DNA from 2 places in the Megasphaera sp. SW808 genome. Region 2 is predicted to be linked to the other one. Evidence: a T-box and tRNA genes for the amino acid it is inferred to sense, from the RefSeq annotation. Region 2 holds a T-box; the other holds one or more tRNA genes.
What was found. The T-box of region 2 lies ahead of thrS (threonine--tRNA ligase). A T-box ahead of a tRNA ligase gene usually reads a tRNA of that ligase, here a tRNA-Thr.
Positions count from the first base shown of each region.

Region 1 (9,603 bases), on a different contig from region 2:
CCGTCTGCAAGGTCTTCCATAATTCGACGCCGCCTTCTTCCTGCTGCAGCCGCTCAAAAGCACCGGCAATAGCCTGCCCCAACGTCTTTCCGGCAGCCAGCAGCGAAATAACAGCACTGAACGTTCCCGCCGCTAAATAAGCCGTTGCGCCGCCGTGTGTCAGCAGCGCCGCCCGGCAGCCTACGGCAAAGGCCGCATCGGCGTCGCCGGCATAAAACAATCCGACGGGGCCGGTCCGCAGGACGGCGCTGCTCTTGCAGGCATTGGCCTTTTTTTCCTTCGTAAAGCGCAGCCCTGACGCCAGGGCAATCAGGCAGGCCTTGCCGGGAGCCCGGCGGGCAAACAACAGCGGTTCGCCCATGAGGTCGTATCCAAACGACTCTTCATGAGCCTGCTTTTTCATCCATCGTGCCTGTTCCGGCCGGATAATCCGCTCGGTCTGGGTATAATACCAGCGCATGTAAGACCGGTACAGCCCTTCTTCCGGCGCGAGGCCGTCGTGCTTGGCCCAGAGCAGTCCATCGGCCGTAAACAAGGCCAGCTGCGTGTCGTCGGAAATAATGCCCCGCTTGCCGTTCGCTTCCAATTTCAATACGGTCCGCAGCCCATAGGGACCGTACTTCTTATGAATCGTCTTCAAATCGACATATTCGATGAGATACCCTAACGCATCGCCTGCCGCGCCGCCCAACATGCATCCTACAAACCGTTCCGCTCCATCCATGGCTCTACCTCCAAAAAAATCGAAAAAAACATTTACATTATCGCCATTATTAGATATAATATTAATTTTACACATATACAGTATACCAGATACTAGTGGTCATACGCAAATGATATCTTGACATAGACAGGCATCTCACTCGTACTTGCCTATTTTTGTATGATATATACCCCCATGGGATTACAAAAATCAGGCGAATCCTGTATAATGAACCGTAACGGCGTACTGCGGCGCCGTCAAAGGACTTCTGTTTTAAGAAAGGATTGGATTATGAATACATCTACTGCCACCGCGACGGCTGCCGTCGCCCAAGACGTAAAAGAACAGGTCGCCCAGGGCGTGACCATGCTGGACCGCATTACAAATCTGCTGATTGACCGCGGGCCGGACATTCTATTTGCTATCGTCATCTTTATCATTGGCCGGTATATTGCCAAGCTGCTGAAAAACATCGCCGTGCGCATGATGACCCACGCCAACTACGACCACACCGTCATCACCTTCGTCAGCCAGATCATTTATTACGCCGTCATGGCCCTCGTCGTCCTGTCCGCCGTCAACAAGCTCGGCGTACCGACGACATCCTTTATCGCCGTCTTCGGCGCCTTCGGCTTAGCCGTAGGCCTGGCCCTGCAGAACAACCTGTCAAACTTCGCCTCAGGCCTGCTCATCCTCATTTTTAAGCCCTTTAAGTCCGGGGACTGGGTCAGTATCAGCGGCGTCGAAGGAAGCATCAAGGCGATCCAGGTGCTGAATACGGCCATTATCACCAAGGACAACAAAACCGTATTCATCCCCAACTCGCTCATCACCTCTTCCCAGGTCACGAACAGCTCCTATTTGGACGAACGGTTTATTCCCTTCCTCTTCGACATCAGCTACAATAATGACCATCACAAGGCCATCGCCGTCTTGAAGGATATATTTGCCAGAGACTCGCGAATTCTCAACAACGACACGTTGGAAATCGGCATTAAAGAATTCGCCGACAACTCCGTCCGCATCGCCGCCTATCCCAAGGTACGACGCCAGGACGTCATCCCCACGACGTACGACATCATGTCGGCCGTAAAAGACGCCTTCGACGCCAACGGCATCGAAATCCCTTACCCGCAGCGCGTCGTATATGTCCAGAAAACAGAACAAAAAGACAACTAAGATTCACCGCACAGCAAAAAGGCCACCGCACCAAGCGATGGCCTTTTGTCATATCTTGTTTTATTATTTCAACAACTCGTACACCGAAGCTACCGTATCGTTCCACAGCGAAGCTGTTTCTTCCTCAGCGGCGATGGCTCCGCGGCCGGCTTCGCACTGGCGCTTTACCGAGGCCGGAGACGTGCCGTTATACGTATTGCGCTGGTTTACGCACGTTTCGATGTCCAAGAAGTGGTGAATGTCTTCGGCAAAGAGGGGGCTCATGGACTGCAGTTCGTCCAGCGTGAGCTGCTGCAGCACCTTCCCCTGCTCGATGCAGTAATGAACGGCCTTGCCGACGACGGCGTGGGCTTCGCGGAAGGGCAGTCCCTTTTTGGCCAAATAGTCGGCCATGTCCGTTGCGTTGGAAAAATCGCTTTCCAATACGTCGCGCATATGCTGCCCGTTGACCGTCATCTTGTCGATCATGGCGGCGTAAATCGTAAGGGCAAATTTCAGGTTGTCGACGGCGTCAAACAAGCCTTCCTTATCTTCCTGCATGTCCTTGTCGTAGGCCATGGGAATCCCCTTCATCATCGTCAGCACACCCATGAGATGGCCGTAGAACCGGCCCGTCTTGCCGCGGACGAGCTCGCAGATATCGGGGTTCTTCTTCTGCGGCATAATGGAGGAACCAGTGCAGTGGGAATCGTCCAATTCAATGAACTTGAATTCCGACGACGACCAGAGGATGAATTCCTCCGACAGCCGGCTCAAATGCATCATGAGCTGGGCCGCAAATTCCAGAAAGGCGATGATGTAGTCCCGGTCGCTGACGGCATCGAGGCTGTTGTCGTAAATCTTGCCAAAATGGAGCGTACGGGCCACGAAGGGCTGATCCAGGGGATACGTCGTGCCGGCCAGCGCGCCTGCGCCGAGAGGCATCATATCGGCCATATCCCAAGCGTATTTCAAATGAGCAAAATCACGGGACAGCATGGAGAAATAGGCCATCAGGTGATGACTGAACAAGATGGGCTGGGCCCGCTGCAGATGGGTATAGCCCGGCATGATGACGTCGCCGTACTTCTCCGCCGCTTTGACGATGGATTTCTGCAGCTGGATAATCAATTTCGCAATCGCGGCGATTTCCCGGCGCGCGTACATATGCGTGTCCAGCGCTACCTGGTCGTTGCGGCTCCGGCCCGTATGAAGCCGTTTGCCCGCTTCGCCGATGGCGTCGGTCAGGCGCTTTTCGATATTCATATGAATGTCTTCCAGCTCGACGGAAAATTCAAATTCACCTTGTTCAATTTGCTCGTAGATGGCTTTCAGACCGGCTACGATCGCATCCTTATCTGCCGAAGAAATAATGCCCTGCCGTTCCAGCATCGTCGCGTGGGCGATGCTGCCGCAAATATCTTCCGCATACATGCGGCAGTCAAACTGGATGGAGGCGTTAAACTCTTCTACGCTTTTATCCGTGGCCTTCGTAAACCGGCCGCCCCATAATTTCATAGTACTAGTCTCTCCTTATTTTCCTGCTTTTTCTGCGTGCTGCTTCATGAGGGCCCGCATCTTGAGCGGCAGGCCGAAGAGGTTGATGAAGCCTTCCGCGTCGGTCTGATCGTATACGTCGTCTTCGCCGAAGGTGACGTATTCTTCGCTGTACAGGGAATACGGCGACGTAGAGCCGGCGCTCATGATGTTGCCCTTATAAAGTTTCAATTTAACCGTGCCTGTAACGGTTTTCTGCGTTTCGTTGACGAAAGCGTCCAGCGCTTCCCGCAGCGGCGAGAACCATTTGCCGTCGTATACGAGTTCGGCGTATTCGTTGGCGACCTTTTCTTTATAGTGATACGTATCCCGGTCTAAGCACAGGTATTCCAATTCTCTGTGCGCGTACATGATAATCGCTCCGCCGGGGTTTTCATAAATACCGCGGCTCTTCATGCCGACCAGTCTGTTTTCTACGATATCGACAATGCCGACGCCGTTTTTCGCGCCGATTGCGTTGAGTTCCGTCAAGAGTTCGACGGCGCCCATCTTCTGGCCGTTGACGGCGACGGGAACGCCCTGTTCGAAATCAATCGTAACGTATTCGGGAACGTCGGGAGCTTTTTCCGGCGGCGTCGTGACCATGTACACCATATCCTTCGGTGCGTTGGCCGGATTTTCCAAATCGTCGCCTTCGTGGCTCAGATGCCAGATATTCCAGTCCATGCTGTACGGATAGGGATTTTCTTCCGATTTATAATCGATGGGCACGCCGTGTTTTTCAGCGTAAACCAATTCGTCTTCACGGGATTTCATATCCCACATTCTCCAGGGAGCAATGAGCTTTATTTCCGGAGCCAGGGCCTTTACGGTCAATTCGAACCGAACCTGGTCGTTGCCCTTGCCGGTCGCGCCGTGAGCGATGGCGTCGGCGCCTTCCTGCTTGGCGATTTCGACGAGCTTCTTGGAAATGAGAGGCCGGGCGAAGGACGTACCTAACAGATATTTGCCTTCATATACGGCGCCGGCTTTTACTGTCGGCCAAACATATTCTTCCAGGAATTCCTTTTTAATATCCATGATGTATACTTTGGAAGCGCCGGAAGCGTAAGCTTTCTTTTCAATAGCTTCAAAGTCGTCGGGCTGCCCTACGTCGGCGCAGGCCGCGATGACTTCCGCGCCGGAATAATTTTCTTTCAACCAGGGAATAATGACGGACGTATCCAAACCACCGGAATAGGCTAAGACAATTTTTTTGATTTCACTCATGATAACTTCCTCCTCTATGCAACATACATACTGTAACTGCTATTCTTGTCTACGGGTGTTAGTATACACCCATTTGGAATAATATGCAAGTATATTGCATAAATTTTTGTAAGATATTTAAAAAAGAGCCGCAAGTCAATGCTTGCAGCTCTTTCTATATTTCAGTCAGTTCGTGATCTTAGGCGAATTATGCTTCGATTTCGGATACGACGCCTGCACCTACCGTACGGCCGCCTTCGCGGATAGCGAAGCGGAGGCCCGGTTCAATAGCGATCGGCGTAATCAGTTCTACGTCCATCTTTACGTTATCGCCAGGCATGCACATTTCCGTGCCTTCCGGCAGTTTGATAACGCCCGTTACGTCCGTCGTGCGGAAGTAGAACTGCGGACGGTAGCCGTTGAAGAACGGCGTATGACGGCCGCCTTCGTCCTTCGTCAAAACGTATACCTGCGCTTTGAACGTCGTGTGCGGATGAATCGAACCCGGTTTTGCCAATACCTGGCCGCGTTCAATTTCCTTACGGTCGATGCCGCGGAGCAGCGCGCCGATGTTGTCGCCGGCTTCTGCCAGGTCGAGGAGCTTACGGAACATTTCTACGCCCGTTACGACGGTCTGTTTCGGTTCGTCGGACAAGCCTACGATTTCGACTGCGTCGCCTACTTTAACCGTACCGCGTTCTACACGGCCCGTTGCTACGGTGCCGCGGCCCGTAATCGTGAATACGTCTTCAACAGGCATCAGGAACGGTTTGTCCGTCGGACGATCCGGCGTCGGGATGTATGCGTCTACTTCGTCCATCAGTTTGAGGATAGACTGTTTTGCTTCTTCGTCACCTTCGAGGGCTTTCAGTGCAGAGCCTACGACGATAGGTACATCGTCGCCGGGGAAATCGTAGGAGCTCAGGAGGTCGCGGACTTCCATTTCTACGAGTTCGATCAGTTCGGGGTCGTCAACCTGGTCGGCTTTGTTGAGGTATACGACGATAGCCGGTACGCCTACCTGACGGGCTAACAGGATGTGTTCGCGAGTCTGGGGCATCGGGCCGTCAGCTGCGCTTACGACGAGGATAGCGCCGTCCATCTGAGCAGCGCCGGTGATCATGTTCTTAACATAGTCGGCGTGGCCCGGGCAGTCAACGTGAGCATAGTGACGGTTGTCCGTTTCATATTCAACGTGAGCCGTGTTGATCGTAATGCCGCGTTCGCGTTCTTCCGGAGCCTTATCGATATCGGCATAGTCTTCGAATTTAGCATAGCCTTTTTCGGACAATACTTTCGTAATAGCAGCCGTCAACGTCGTTTTGCCATGGTCAACGTGACCAATCGTGCCGATGTTAACATGGGGTTTGGTTCTTTCGTAATGTTCTTTTGCCATTTTACTGATTTCCTCCTTTAGGAAAAAATTTACCATCTATATTGTATTCTATCACACAATATCTATTTTTGCTCTGTTTTCAGAAAAAAATAGTATTGCATATAGAAATAACCTCGTAAAACGAGGTTATAAATGTGGTGGCGGCTCGGAGATTCGAACTCTGGACACTGCGGGTATGAACCGCATGCTCTAGCCAACTGAGCTAAGCCGCCATGTTTGGAGCTATTGACCGGGATTGAACCGGTGACCTTATCCTTACCAAGGATACGCTCTACCGACTGAGCTACAACAGCTTACACCGTTCAAAGCACATATACAGTTTTTCTTTACTGCCTTGCAGTAAAAATTTGGTAGCGGGGGCAGGACTTGAACCTACGACCTTCGGGTTATGAGCCCGACGAGCTACCAACTGCTCCACCCCGCGATGATATGGTGGTGGGGGAAGGATTCGAACCTTCGAAGGCAGTCGCCGGCAGATTTACAGTCTGCTCCCTTTAGCCACTCGGGAACCCCACCATACCTGGAGCCGACAATAGGACTTGAACCTACAACCTACTGATTACAAGTCAGTTGCTCTGCCAATTGAGCTATGTCGGCATGTCCTGTCTCACAGAACGTAATTGATTATACTGGATAATCTCGATTCTGTCAAGACATTTTTCAGAAGTTTTTTCTTTCTTCAAAAGCTTTTCTTTTAAAGAAGTCTTTAAAACCGCTGACTTGGATAGTATACTATACTCTATAGAAAAAAGCAAGAGATAAGTTCAAAAATTTTGGAGGATATTTTTATATGATAGACAGCACAGATATAAAACGGTTTGCCGCCGCCCTTGGGTTGGACTGCGCCGGCGTCGCCCCGGCCGATCTGCCCCGGCCGCCCTATGCTGAAGAACCGCCGTGCCCGCTGGCCGCCGGCACAGGAGACGAGCGATACGAGCCGCGTCGCCTTCTCCCGTCGTGCCGTTCCGTCATCGTCGTCTTAGTTCCCTATTACACGGCGCAGACAGAACAGGCCAATCTCTCCCTCTATTGCCGGAGCGCAGACTATCATGCCGTCGTCGGCGCCTATTTAGATCAAATCGCCGCATATCTGCAGCGGCAATACCCCGGCAGCGAGCAGCACTGCATCGTCGATACGTCCCCGTTGTCAGACCGCTGGCTGGCCTATCAGGCCGGCTTGGGATTTTTCGGAGACAATCGCTGTCTCATCAACGATACGTACGGCTCCTATGTCTTTATCGGCAGCATCCTCACGTCCCTTCCCTTTGCGCCGGACCAGCCCCTGCCAAAGGAATGCCGCCATTGCGGCGCCTGCCAGTCGGCCTGTCCGGGACAATGCTTTGCCGGCGGCGCGTACGATTACAGCCGCTGCAAATCGTATATTACGCAAAAAAAAGGCAGCCTTACGCTGCCTGAAATACGATGTATAGAAAAAACGCCGCTCATCTTCGGCTGCGACGTCTGTCAGGAATCGTGTCCCCACAATGCCGGCGCCAAGGCGACGCCTCTTCCGGAATTTTACCGGAACCGCCTGTCCCAGCTTTGCCCTTCGGATATCGAATCGCTGTCCAACAAACAGTTCCAGCAGGCCTTCGGCGACCGGGCCTTCGCCTGGCGCGGCAAAAAGGTGCTGCTCCGCAATCTGGAATATGCGGCTAAGCCGGACGCCGCGTCAACTAAAAATCGAAACGACGGCAAAGACGACGTATAACAAGACGACGGCAGCCAAGACGGCCACGGCAGCCAGGGGCAGCAGCAGAACGGCAATACTTCGTCCCGTCCCCATGGCGTACGTTTCTTTGACGGCCCATACGTCCAATACCAGGGCCCAGACGCCTGCCGCCAGCGACACGGCCTGCACCAGCAGCTCCGGCGCTACGAATACGAAGCTGCCGGCTAATGTCGCTAAATTGAGGGGGATTTCCGTAAAGCAGAGGGCCGCGGCCAGGCTTTTCATAGACCCGTTTCGCCCGAGAAGGCGGGCGGCTCCATGATACAGCAAGATGCGCGCGGCAAAACAGAAGGCCGCTCCGCCGTACATGGCCACAGCCGTCCACACTGCCGCATCCTGCCACTGCGCCCATACGGACACGACCGAAAGCAGCACCGAAAGGGACCATACGACGACGCCTTCGCGAAAGCGCTGCTCCGGAACGATGACGGCCAGCGTTTCCTTAGGCGATACGACGATGCCGTAGGCCAGGGCTAAGGCTTCTTCAAGGTAATATCTCATTGCTGACGCGCTCCTTTCCATATCATAAGGGGGAAGGGAATTCTCTGTCCGGCTTCATACAGCCCTTCGGCCAGAGAAGACGCTGTTATCTTTCCGGACACCAGCTGCTCCCAGGAGAAGGCGTCGTCGTATGTCACCGTCGCCACCTTGTCCGAATTGGCGTGAATCAATGTCCCTGCATAACCTAAGGCGTCGTAATAATTCCCCAGCTCGTCGACGAGGCCTGCCTCCTTCGCCTGTACGCCCGTAAATACCCGGCCGTCAGCCAGGGACCGCGCCTTTTCGCTGTCCATATGGCGCTGCTCGGCCACGACAGCGACAAACTGCTCATACATGTCGTCGACCATATTCTGGGTCAGCTGCCGTTCCTCCTCGGTCATCGGACGGAAGGGCGAAAAAATATCCTTATGGGGTCCGGATTTGATTTTTTCTTCCCGTACGCCCAGCTTTTCGCTCAGGCCCTGCACATCATAATACGACATATACACGCCAATGCTTCCCGTAATCGTCGAAGGATTGGCGTATATTTTATCTCCGTAAGCCGCCAGCCAGTAGGCCCCCGACGCGGCCGTATCGCCCATGGATACGACGACGGGCTTGCCGGAATCCTTCAGCTTCTGCAGCTCTGCCGCCGCTTCCTGCGTCGCCGCCGCGCTGCCGCCGGGGCTGTTGACGCGCAGCAGCACGGCCTGTACGCTGTCATCCTGCCTGGCCTTGCGGAACTGGCGCATCAGTGCGCCCGACGTCGTCGAAGACGGGCTTCCCCAAGCCATATCGGCGTCATCGCCGCCGACAATCGGACCATTGACGCGGATAACGGCTACGCGCGGCTCCTGATACAGCTTCCGCACGCTGTCCGAGCGGGACAGGGAGCCGGCCGCGGCAACGGCGATAAACAGCACTGCCGCAACGACGCCGGCAATGCGGATTTTTTTCTGCTTTTCCATAGGGCCTCCTCTATACAAAAATAAGGGACGCAAGAGCGACAGCTCTCTATCCCTTACGCATTACAAACGGTCTTCATGGGTCGTATCCAAATTCAAGAATAAGGTATATTCGCCCTTGAAGTACAGCTTTACAGAACCGACGGGGCCGTTGCGGTGCTTGGCCAGTATGATTTCCGTAATATGCTGATTTTCCGTTTCCTTATCATAATAATCTTCGCGATATAAAAACGACACGATATCGGCGTCCTGTTCCAGCGCGCCCGATTCGCGCAGGTCGCTGAGCATAGGCCGCTTATCCTGCCGGCTTTCTACGCTTCGGCTGAGCTGCGACAGGGCGATGAGAGGCACCTTGAGCTCCCGGGCCAGAGCCTTCAGCGAACGGGAAATTTCGGAAATTTCCTGCTGGCGGCTTTCGGAGTTG
Region 1 is NZ_SJOT01000004.1:28,044-37,646, forward strand. It holds gene E0L13_RS02430 (ADP-ribosylglycohydrolase family protein) at 1-724, opposite strand, end outside; gene E0L13_RS02435 (mechanosensitive ion channel domain-containing protein) at 995-1,882, shown strand; gene argH (argininosuccinate lyase) at 1,946-3,379, opposite strand; gene E0L13_RS02445 (argininosuccinate synthase) at 3,395-4,627, opposite strand; gene tuf (elongation factor Tu) at 4,815-6,002, opposite strand; tRNA gene E0L13_RS02455 (tRNA-Met) at 6,138-6,214, opposite strand; tRNA gene E0L13_RS02460 (tRNA-Thr) at 6,220-6,295, opposite strand; tRNA gene E0L13_RS02465 (tRNA-Met) at 6,351-6,426, opposite strand; tRNA gene E0L13_RS02470 (tRNA-Tyr) at 6,433-6,518, opposite strand; tRNA gene E0L13_RS02475 (tRNA-Thr) at 6,524-6,599, opposite strand; gene E0L13_RS02480 (QueG-associated DUF1730 domain-containing protein) at 6,793-7,713, shown strand; gene E0L13_RS02485 (YIP1 family protein) at 7,675-8,235, opposite strand; gene sppA (signal peptide peptidase SppA) at 8,232-9,182, opposite strand; gene dnaB (replicative DNA helicase) at 9,243-9,603, opposite strand, start outside.
Region 1: it encodes a tRNA-Thr, which carries the amino acid that the T-box ahead of thrS (threonine--tRNA ligase) is inferred to sense. The anticodon was not compared.

Region 2 (9,603 bases):
CTACTTTACGTCGGCCCTGCGGGGCAACGGCATCGTCATGGAGCGTCTCATGCGCCTGCGCCGCAACACGTCTCTCCATCACCTGCTGAAAATGTACGAAGAAGATGAGGACCTGCTGGAAGACGTCATCATCGAAAACAAGCAGGCTATCGAAATGGTTGAAATGTATTCCAACATCCTCATGAGCATGTCCGATACGTTCGCCTCTATCATTTCCAACAACCTGAACATCGTCATGAAATTCCTGGCCTCCATCACGATTATCCTGGCCGTGCCGACGATTATCTTCAGTTTTTGGGGCATCAACGTCCCCCTGCCCTTCGCCAACAACGTCATGGGTTTCGTATACGTCATCGCCATCGCCTTTTTCTGCGCCCTCTGCGCCGTCTTCATGCTGTGGCGAAAGGATTTATTCTGACAGACCGCCTATACACTGCAAAAGCTGGCCTCGCCGCTGCCGAAACAGGCAGCCGGCGATGACCAGCTTTTTTTGTCTGCATATATTTAAGTATATTATTGTCCGGCCGTCATGCTCTTGATCGGCTCAAAGCTGCGCCGATGGATGGGACAGGGGCCGTACTGCCGTATGGCGTCGACGTGGCGCTGCGTCAAATAGCCTTTATGGACGGCAAATCCGTACTGAGGATAAGCCTCGTCGTATTCCATCATGACCCGGTCCCTCGTCACCTTGGCGATAATCGAAGCCGCCGCAATAGACGCGCTCTGGCTGTCGCCGTGGACGACGGACTGATGAGGTACCGTCAGATCCTTCAAGGGCATGGCGTCGATGAGGACGGCTTCCGCCGGCACAGCAAGGCCCGCCGCCGCTTCATACATCCCCTGCATCGTCGCGTGGTAAATGTCGAGGGCATCGATTTCCAGCTCCGACTTGGCAACGCACGACACGGCCACGGCTTCAGCCATGATTTTATCATACAAAGCGTCCCGTTTCGCCGCCGACAGCTTTTTGCTGTCGTTTAATCCGGGACATTCCCAGTAAGGCGGCAGGATGACGGCGGCTACCATGACCGGCCCGGCCACGGGGCCCCGCCCGGCTTCGTCGATGCCGGCGACGTGGTATATGCCGTCGTTATAATAGGCCGTTTCCAGGGAATACATGTGCATGACTCGTTCCCGTTCGGCTTCTTCCTTCATCTTGCGGCGGATATAGGTATCCGCTAATTTTTGTACGGAAAGGCGGCGGTCTTCCTTCATAGTCTGCAGCAGGGCCATGACGTCGTCGGGATTCTGCTCCAGCAGGGCTTTAATATCAGCCGTCTTTAGCTGCCCGATGTCGATCATGATTCTCCGCCCCCACACGCTTCGCCGCAGCGGTCCAGGGAAATCAAGCCGATTTTGCCTTCGCGGTATTCCTTCAAAATGAGCTTATAAGTCTTCTCCATGTCGACGACGCCGCCTGATACGATGCAGCCACGCTTGCGGCCGATGGCTTCGATCGTTTCCAAGGGCGCAGCTCCCAGCGCGTCCAGCTTAAATCTCGCCAGCAATTCGTCGGCGTAGAACTGGCTCAATTCTTCGATGAGCTGGGTAATGACCGTTTCCATGTCGAATACCGTGTCGGAAATGGCCCCTGTCGCGGCCAGCCGATAGGCGCTGACCTGATTTTCCAGCTTAGGCCACAATACGCCCGGCGTGTCGAGAAGGTCGAGCTGATCGCCGATGTGAACCCACTGCTTGCCCTTCGTTTCGCCCGGCTTGTCGGCCGTCTTGGCGGCGCTGCGCCGGGCCAGCTTGTTGATGAGCGTCGACTTGCCTACGTTGGGAATGCCGAGAATCATCGTCCGCACGGAACGGTTCTTCAGCCCCCGGGCCCGCCAATGGGCCAGCTTGGGCTCGGCCAGCTTGCGCACCAAGGCGACGAGCTGCTTGACTCCCTTGCCATCCTTGCTGTTTAAGGGCAGCACGATGCGTCCCTGCTCCTTATAATACTGTACCCATTCCCTGACCATGTCCGGGTCGGCCAAGTCGGCCTTGTTCATGACGACGACCGACGGCTTCTGGCCGATGAGGCTGGCTATCATGGGGTTGGTGCTGCTCATGGGGATGCGGGCGTCGACGAGCTCGATGACAACGTCGATGACCTTCAGATTTGCTTCTATCAGCCGCCTGGCTTTCGCCATGTGGCCGGGATACCAGTTGATAATCATAACGTACCTCTCTTTTGTCTGTGTTTCGTTTCTATTGTAGGAGATTCTGTCCCTGCCGTCAACTGGCAGCCGGTCTTCGCGCGACTTGTCCGCCGCGCCGGGTTCTTCCGCTTAGAACGCGAAAATCAATTCTGCCCGCGTCTGTTCTTCCGGATCAGCCATGCCGCCGGCCTTGGCTTCCGTAGCGAAGGACTGCATGACGCTGAACATGGCGTTCTTGGCTAATACATAGTCGACGCCGACGCCCCATGACGTCAGATTGTCCATCTGCGAGGCGAAGCGCCACGACGTCGTAAAGCCGCCGAGCCAGGTACCGTCTTCTGCGTCGATGTATTCCGTCCAGATATCCCACGATTTCGGGATTGCCATGCTCGATTTCCCGTACATCAGGCGGCCGATGAACAAGTCGGCAGAGCCGTCGTCGTGCGTATACTGCGTATCATGGTTTAAGTTCGTGCGTTCATACTGAGCCAATACATTCCATTTCGAGCCGATGTTGACGCTGGCATAGGCGCCCCATAAGGAGTCGGCGTTAAAATCCCTGTTGGCTTCTCCGTTCCCAGTCGTATTGAAATCATTATAATATACGCCGGCAGCCGAATCGTTTCCAAAAAAAGCTTCGATTTCGCCGTAGCCGGTCTTTACGCCGTTGATGGAATCATCGCCTTGGACGCTGCCGGCCATGACATTCCCCTTTTTGAATTTGCCGTAGCCCGCCGTAAGAGCAAAAGCATCTGTACGGTATTGCCCTTCAGCGCGGTCGAAAATATCGCTGTACGTGTACCCATAGCTGCGCGGGCCGCCGATCTTGTATATATCCGTCCGGCCGAGGCTCAGATAAAAGGAATCCGCCTCGTAGTCGACTTTAAGGGCGTCGGCAAAGGCGTCGTTCGTGCCGCCGCTGACCGCGCCGTTTTCACTGAAGCTCTGCCAATCCGAACTAATGCTTACGGTGGCTTTCAGCCGTTCGTCGAGCTGTGCCTGTCCGCGAAGGCGGATGCGGTAATCCCAGGAATTGTCATTTTCCTTGCCGGCGCGGCTGCCTGCAGAATTCTGATAGCGATAGCGGAAGCGGGCGTCGCCGCTAAACTTCACATTGCCGACCTTGTTCTCTAAAGCCGCGACGCGAAGGCCGAGGCGGTTCAGCTCTTCAGCGTACTCGTCGGCCAGCTTGTGAATCACGGCCCGCTGTTCCACCGACGCCCTGTCCATATGAGCCATAGCCTTGGCGACCATTTCAGCCGCTTCATACCGCGTAATGGAACGGTTTCCCTGAAAATAATTTCCGTCTACGCCCTGAATCACGCCGGCCTCAGCCAGCTCCGCCACAGAGTGGTAAGCCCAGCTGTCGGCAGGCACGTCGACAAAGGGATTGGCAGCCCCGGCACTCGTCATGCCCATTGTCAGGATACTGGCCGCCGCCATAGCGATTAGTTTCTTCATCATGTATAACCCTCATTTCAAACGTATAGTGCGTTCTATCTCCACTCCGTACGCAGCATTTCCAGCCGTCGCAGGCCACGCGGCTTGTACGCCCTATGAAGACACAACGCTACTTATTTTGCCTGATATATCCGATCTTGTCAACTATGAAATGAGAAAAAGTATGGCGAGACGAACCGTTTTGCAATAGGAAAAGGACATGCCCTGCGCGGGCATGCCCTAACGTATATCCTATGCTATTATCCTTTGCGCGTAGCCGTCAGTTCCTGAATATGAGCGACGACTTCGTCGACCGGTTTTGCGCCGAGATCGCCTTTTGCTCTGTCGCGGAGGGACAAGGTATTCGTTTCGATTTCCTTGTCGCCGATGATAGCCATGTACGGAACCTTTTCCATCTGGGCCTTGCGAATCTTGTAGCCGATCTTTTCGTTGCTTTCGTCTACTTCTACGCGGATGCCCAGCTTCTTGAATTTCTTGCGCAGTTCCAAAGCATAGGCCAAATGCTTATCGGAAATGGGCAGGAATTTGATCTGTACCGGAGCGAGCCATACGGGGAAGGCGCCGGCATAGTTTTCGATGAGGATGCCCAGGAAGCGTTCAATGCTGCCGAAGCAGGTACGGTGTACCATGACCGGGCGATGCTTCTGGCCGTCTTCGCCGACATAGGTCATGTCGAAGCGTTCCGGCATGAGCATATCAAGCTGGATCGTACCGCACTGCCAAGTACGGCCGATGGAATCCTTGACGTGGAAGTCGAGCTTCGGACCGTAGAAAGCGCCGTCGCCTTCGTTGACCTGGTACGGAATGTTTCTGTCTTCTAATACCTTGCGCAGGGTGCTCGTCGCTAATTCCCAAATTTCGTCGGAGCCCATGGAGTCTTCCGGACGAGTGGACAATTCGACGCGGTATTCCAAGCCGAATACGTTGTAAGCCTTGTCAAACAAGTCGATAACGCCGGAAATTTCTTCTTCCATCTGGCTCGGCAGCATGAAGATGTGGGCGTCGTCCTGGGTGAAGCAGCGAACGCGGAACAAGCCGTGGAGGGCGCCGTGGAGCTCATGGCGGTGAACCAGGCCTAATTCAGCCATCCGCATGGGGAAATCACGATAACTATGGACGTCGCTCTTATATACGAGGATACCGCCGGGGCAGTTCATCGGCTTAATCGCGTACGGTTCGTCGTCGATAGTCGTGAAGTACATATTGTCACGGTAATGATCCCAGTGACCGGACTGTTCCCACAGGTGGCGGCTCAGGATCGTCGGCGTGCTGATTTCGTCGTATTCCGCTTCATCGTGCAGTTCATACCAGAATTTGAGCAGCGTCTTGCGGAGAACCATGCCTTTTGCGTGGAAGAACGGGAAGCCCGGGCCTTCTTCGTGGAAGCTGAACAAGTCGAGCTGCTTGCCCAATTTACGATGGTCACGCTTTTCCGCTTCAGCCAGCATGTGCAGATATGCATCCAAGTCGTCTTTCTTTTCGAAAGCCGTGCCGTAAATACGCTGAAGCATCTTATTATGTTCATCGCCGCGCCAGTACGCACCGGCCACCGTCAGCAGCTTAAAAGCTTTGACCCGGCCCGTCGTTTCGCAGTGCGGTCCTGCGCACAAATCGACGAAATCTCCCTGGCGGTATAAGGAAATCTGTTCGCCCTCCGGCAGGTCTTCAATCAATTCTACCTTGTAGTCCTGACCGGCGTCTTTAAACATTTTCAGCGCTTCGTCGCGGGATACGACTTCTTTCGTCAAAGCGAGATTTTCTTTGACGATTTTTTCCATTTCTGCTTCGATGGAGGCGAAATCTTCCTGCGTAAACCGGTGTTCCGTATCGAAATCGTAGTAAAAACCGTTTTCGATGGACGGGCCGATAGCGAGTTTAACATCCTTGAACAAACGCTGAACGGCCTGCGCCATGATATGGGATGCCGTATGGCGGAGCGTGTCCTTCCCTTCCTGGGCGTCAAAAGTCAGGAATTCAACGGTAGAACCGTCGACGATGGTTTCCCGCAAATCCGTTACGTCTCCATTGACTTTCGCTACCAATACTTTCTTAGCCAAGCTGTTGCTCAGCTCTTTTGCGGCATCATACAACGAAATGCCGTCGGCAAATACTTTTTTGCTGCCGTCTTTTAACACTAATTCTGCCATAATACATCCTCCTTAATAAAAAAGCTCCCGTCCTCAAGGGACGAGAGCATGCTCACGTGGTTCCACCCTAGTTCATCAGTAAAATACCGATGTACTCAAACGCTATAACGTGGCGACCGAACCGCCGTACTGCAACTTCCGGCGATTAGCTCCAAGGGGGTAACACTTTCACGCTTTAAGGACACTCACACCAACTATGCCCCTCTCTGATAAAGCCGCTGAAAATATCATGTCCTTTTCAAGGCTTGTTACATATTTCTATGTATGCGTAAATTATACGACGTACGATGTACCTTGTCAAGAAACTTTAGTCTTTTTTTACTTCAAATTAAGAACTTAAAGAACTGCAGCTACGTAAAAAGGACTGCCCGAAGACAGTCCTTTTTTAGGCTTATGGAAATCTAGGTATTATGCCATACCTTTGGCTGCTTTAATAGCTGCTGTGAGTTTGGGAACTACTTCGAAAGCGTCGCCAACGATACCGTAGTCGCAAACTTTGAAGATCGGAGCATCTTCGTCTTTGTTGATAGCGATGATGCAGTCAGAACCCGTCATGCCTGCCAAGTGCTGAATAGCACCGGAAATAGCGCAAGCGATGTAGAGTTTCGGGCCAACAGTCTTACCTGTCTGGCCAACCTGATGGAGAGCGTCGATCCAGCCAGCGTCAACAGCTGCACGGGATGCGCCGACAGCGCCGCCCAATACGTCTGCCAATTCTTTCAGGATACCGCCGCCAACAAACGGTTCAGCGCCGTTCATGCCGCGGCCGCCGGCAACGATAACGTCAGCTTCTTCGATCTTAACGCCTTCGCCGCCCATTTTAATGAGTTCAACGAATTTCGTCATGAAGTCAGCGTCGGAAAGTTTTGCTTCCATTTCGATAACTTCGCCTGTAGCGCTCGGATCAGCTTCCGGTTTTTTGAATACGTTCGGACGAACAGTACCCATCTGCGGACGGTTATCCGGGCAAATGATTTCAGCCATGATGTTGCCGCCCAAAGCCGGACGAGTCCAAACGATCGTCTTGCCGTCTTCGTCAACGGAAAGACCCGTGCAGTCAGCCGTCAAGCCCGTTTTCAGGGAGTTAGCGACGCGGGGGCCGAGATCGCGGCCGATGTTCGTAGCGCCTACGAGGAATACGTTCGGTTTAACTTCATGGAAGAAGTCGCACAGAACTTTAGAGTAAGCCGTTGTGTTGTAGTTAGCCAATTTTTCATCGTCATATACATATACTTTGTGAGCGCCATGAGCGATGAGTTCCTGTGCCAACGGTTTTACGTTATAACCAATCAGTACCGCACCTACTTCGTCACCGATGCCGTCAGCCAATTTACGGCCCTGGCCCAACAGTTCGAAAGATACGTTACGTAATTTGCCTTCGAATTGTTCAGCGATTACATATACGCCTTTGTATTCTGCTAAATCCATTTTCACTGTTCCTCCTTAGAAATTAGATGATTTTGTTTTCAGTCAATTTAGCCATCAACTGATCTACTGCTACCTGGGCGTCTTCTTCGTTAATAACGAGACCCTGTGTTCTCTGAGGCGGTGTGAAAATCTTACGAACTTTTGTCGGAGAACCGCTCAAACCAATCTGAGATTCGTCAGCGTTGATGTCAGCAGCAGACAATTCAGGAATTTCACGACGTTTTGCTTTCATCGTACCACGGATGGTCGGGAAGCGCGGTTCGTTCAATTCTTTAACGGCTGTAATCAAAACGGGGAACTGAGCTTCCGTTACGATGTAGCCTTCTTCGTTCTGCTGTTTAACCGTTACAGTCGTGCCTTCAACTTTGATTTCGGCAGCATATGTAATCTGAGGAATGCCGAGTTCGCAAGCGATCTGCGGGCCAACCTGAGCCGTGTCGCCGTCGATAGCCTGTTTGCCGCAAAGGATGATATCGAACTGTTCGATGCCTTTGAGTTCAGCAACTTTTTTAACAGCCTGAGCCAGGCAATAACCTGTAGCCAATGTATCAGAGCCGCCAACTTTGCGGTCTGTCAGGAGATAAGCGTCGTCAGCGCCCATTGCCAGAGCTTCGCGCAATACGTCTTTTGCCTGCGGGGGACCCATGGAAAGGACAGTAACCTTTGCACCCTGATTGTCCTTCAACTGCAAAGCTGCTTCCAAAGCGTTCTGGTCAAAGGGGTTGAAAATGTTAGGAACACCAGCACGAATGACGGTATGTTTTACGGGGTCAATCTTAACTTCTGCTGTGTCCGGAACTTGTTTGACACATACCAATATTTCCATTTACGTTTGCCTCCTAAAAAAAGTATCTTTTTATTCAACAGGCTTGGTCTTTTCAGACCAAGCCCGTATCATAAACCTTAAAAATTGCTTACCGCAACAAAGCGCCGGATGTTACCATCAACTGAACTTCGTTGGTGCCTTCATAGATCTGAGTGATCTTAGCGTCACGCATATGACGAGCAACCGGATATTCTTCGCTGTAGCCATAGCCGCCGAAGATCTGAACAGCTTCAACGGAAACTTCCATAGCTACGTCGGAAGCGAATCTCTTAGCGATAGCAGCGTCAACCGTGAACGGCTGGCCTTCGTGTTTCAAGAAAGCAGCTTTGTAAACGAGGTTACGAGCAGCTTCAATCTTCATCTTCATGTCAGCCAGTTTGAAGGAAACGGACTGGAATTTGCAAAGCGGTTTGCCGAACTGAACACGCTGTTTGGAGTATTCAACTGCATCGTTCAAAGCAGCTTCTGCAATGCCGAGAGCCTGAGCAGCAACGCCGATACGGCCGCCGTCCAAGGTCATCATAGCAACTTTGAAGCCTTTGCCTTCGCCGCCGAGGAGGTTTTCTTTCGGAACTTTTACGTTCTGGAATACTAATTCCATCGTCTGGGAAGTATGGATGCCCAATTTGTCTTCTTTCTTGCCGAATGTGAAGCCTTCCCAGCCTTTTTCGATGATGAAGGCGCTGATGCCCTTCGTGCCCTGGGATTTATCGGTCATAGCGAATACGATGTAAACGTCAGCTTCGCCGGCATTCGTGATGAATACTTTGGAGCCATTCAGGATGTAGTCGCCGTTTTCGTCTTTCGTAGCAACGGTCTGCTGGCCGGAAGCATCAGTACCAGCGTTCGGTTCTGTCAAGCCGAATGCGCCGAGTTTCGTGCCTTCGATCAAGCCGGGCAGGTATTTTTCTTTCTGTTCTTCCGTACCAAACTGCCAAATCGGGTTGATGCAGAGGGATACATGAGCGGACAAGGTGATGGACATACCAGCATCGTATTTAGCCAATTCTTCAACGGCCAGGATGTAGCTCAATACGTCGCATTCAGCGCCGCCGTATTTTTCTTCGAAATAAGCACCAGCCAAGCCGAGGCTGAGCATTTCGTCAACGAGAGCACGGTCGAAAATACCCTGATGGTCGCGTTCCGTAATCGTCGGGGCCAATTTCTTTTCGCCAAAGTCTTTAGCCAATTTTACAAATTCCTGTTGTACGTCTGTCAAGTTAAAATTCATGATACTTCCACTCTCCTTAAATAATAGTGTGAATAGTGAAACGTTCCCGTGCAGTGCATACTGTTTGGGGCACATATACACAACCTTTAAGTGCTTACACCTGAATTGTACAACTTTTCACATGTTAAATCAATAGCAAATCCCGCCTAAGGCAGAATATAGCTATGCCTTTTTGTAATTATTAACTTTTAATCAGACTTTTTCGGACTACCTGTGAAAATGTGTAAAAAACACCTTGACAAATGCCGAAATGATTCAACTGTGAAATAGGTATACCGTTCTTCGTTCTGTCCCCCTGCAGCACAGAGATACCCTGCAGAGATGAATTTGTTCCACCTTTAATATTACGTATAGCAAATT
Region 2 is NZ_SJOT01000012.1:13,358-22,960, reverse strand. It holds gene E0L13_RS06105 (magnesium transporter CorA family protein) at 1-418, shown strand, start outside; gene E0L13_RS06100 (ribonuclease HII) at 514-1,302, opposite strand; gene ylqF (ribosome biogenesis GTPase YlqF) at 1,299-2,168, opposite strand; gene E0L13_RS06090 (S-layer homology domain-containing protein) at 2,280-3,614, opposite strand; gene thrS (threonine--tRNA ligase) at 3,851-5,758, opposite strand; T-box leader at 5,792-6,009, opposite strand; gene E0L13_RS06080 (electron transfer flavoprotein subunit alpha/FixB family protein) at 6,167-7,186, opposite strand; gene E0L13_RS06075 (electron transfer flavoprotein subunit beta/FixA family protein) at 7,209-8,012, opposite strand; gene E0L13_RS06070 (acyl-CoA dehydrogenase) at 8,101-9,243, opposite strand.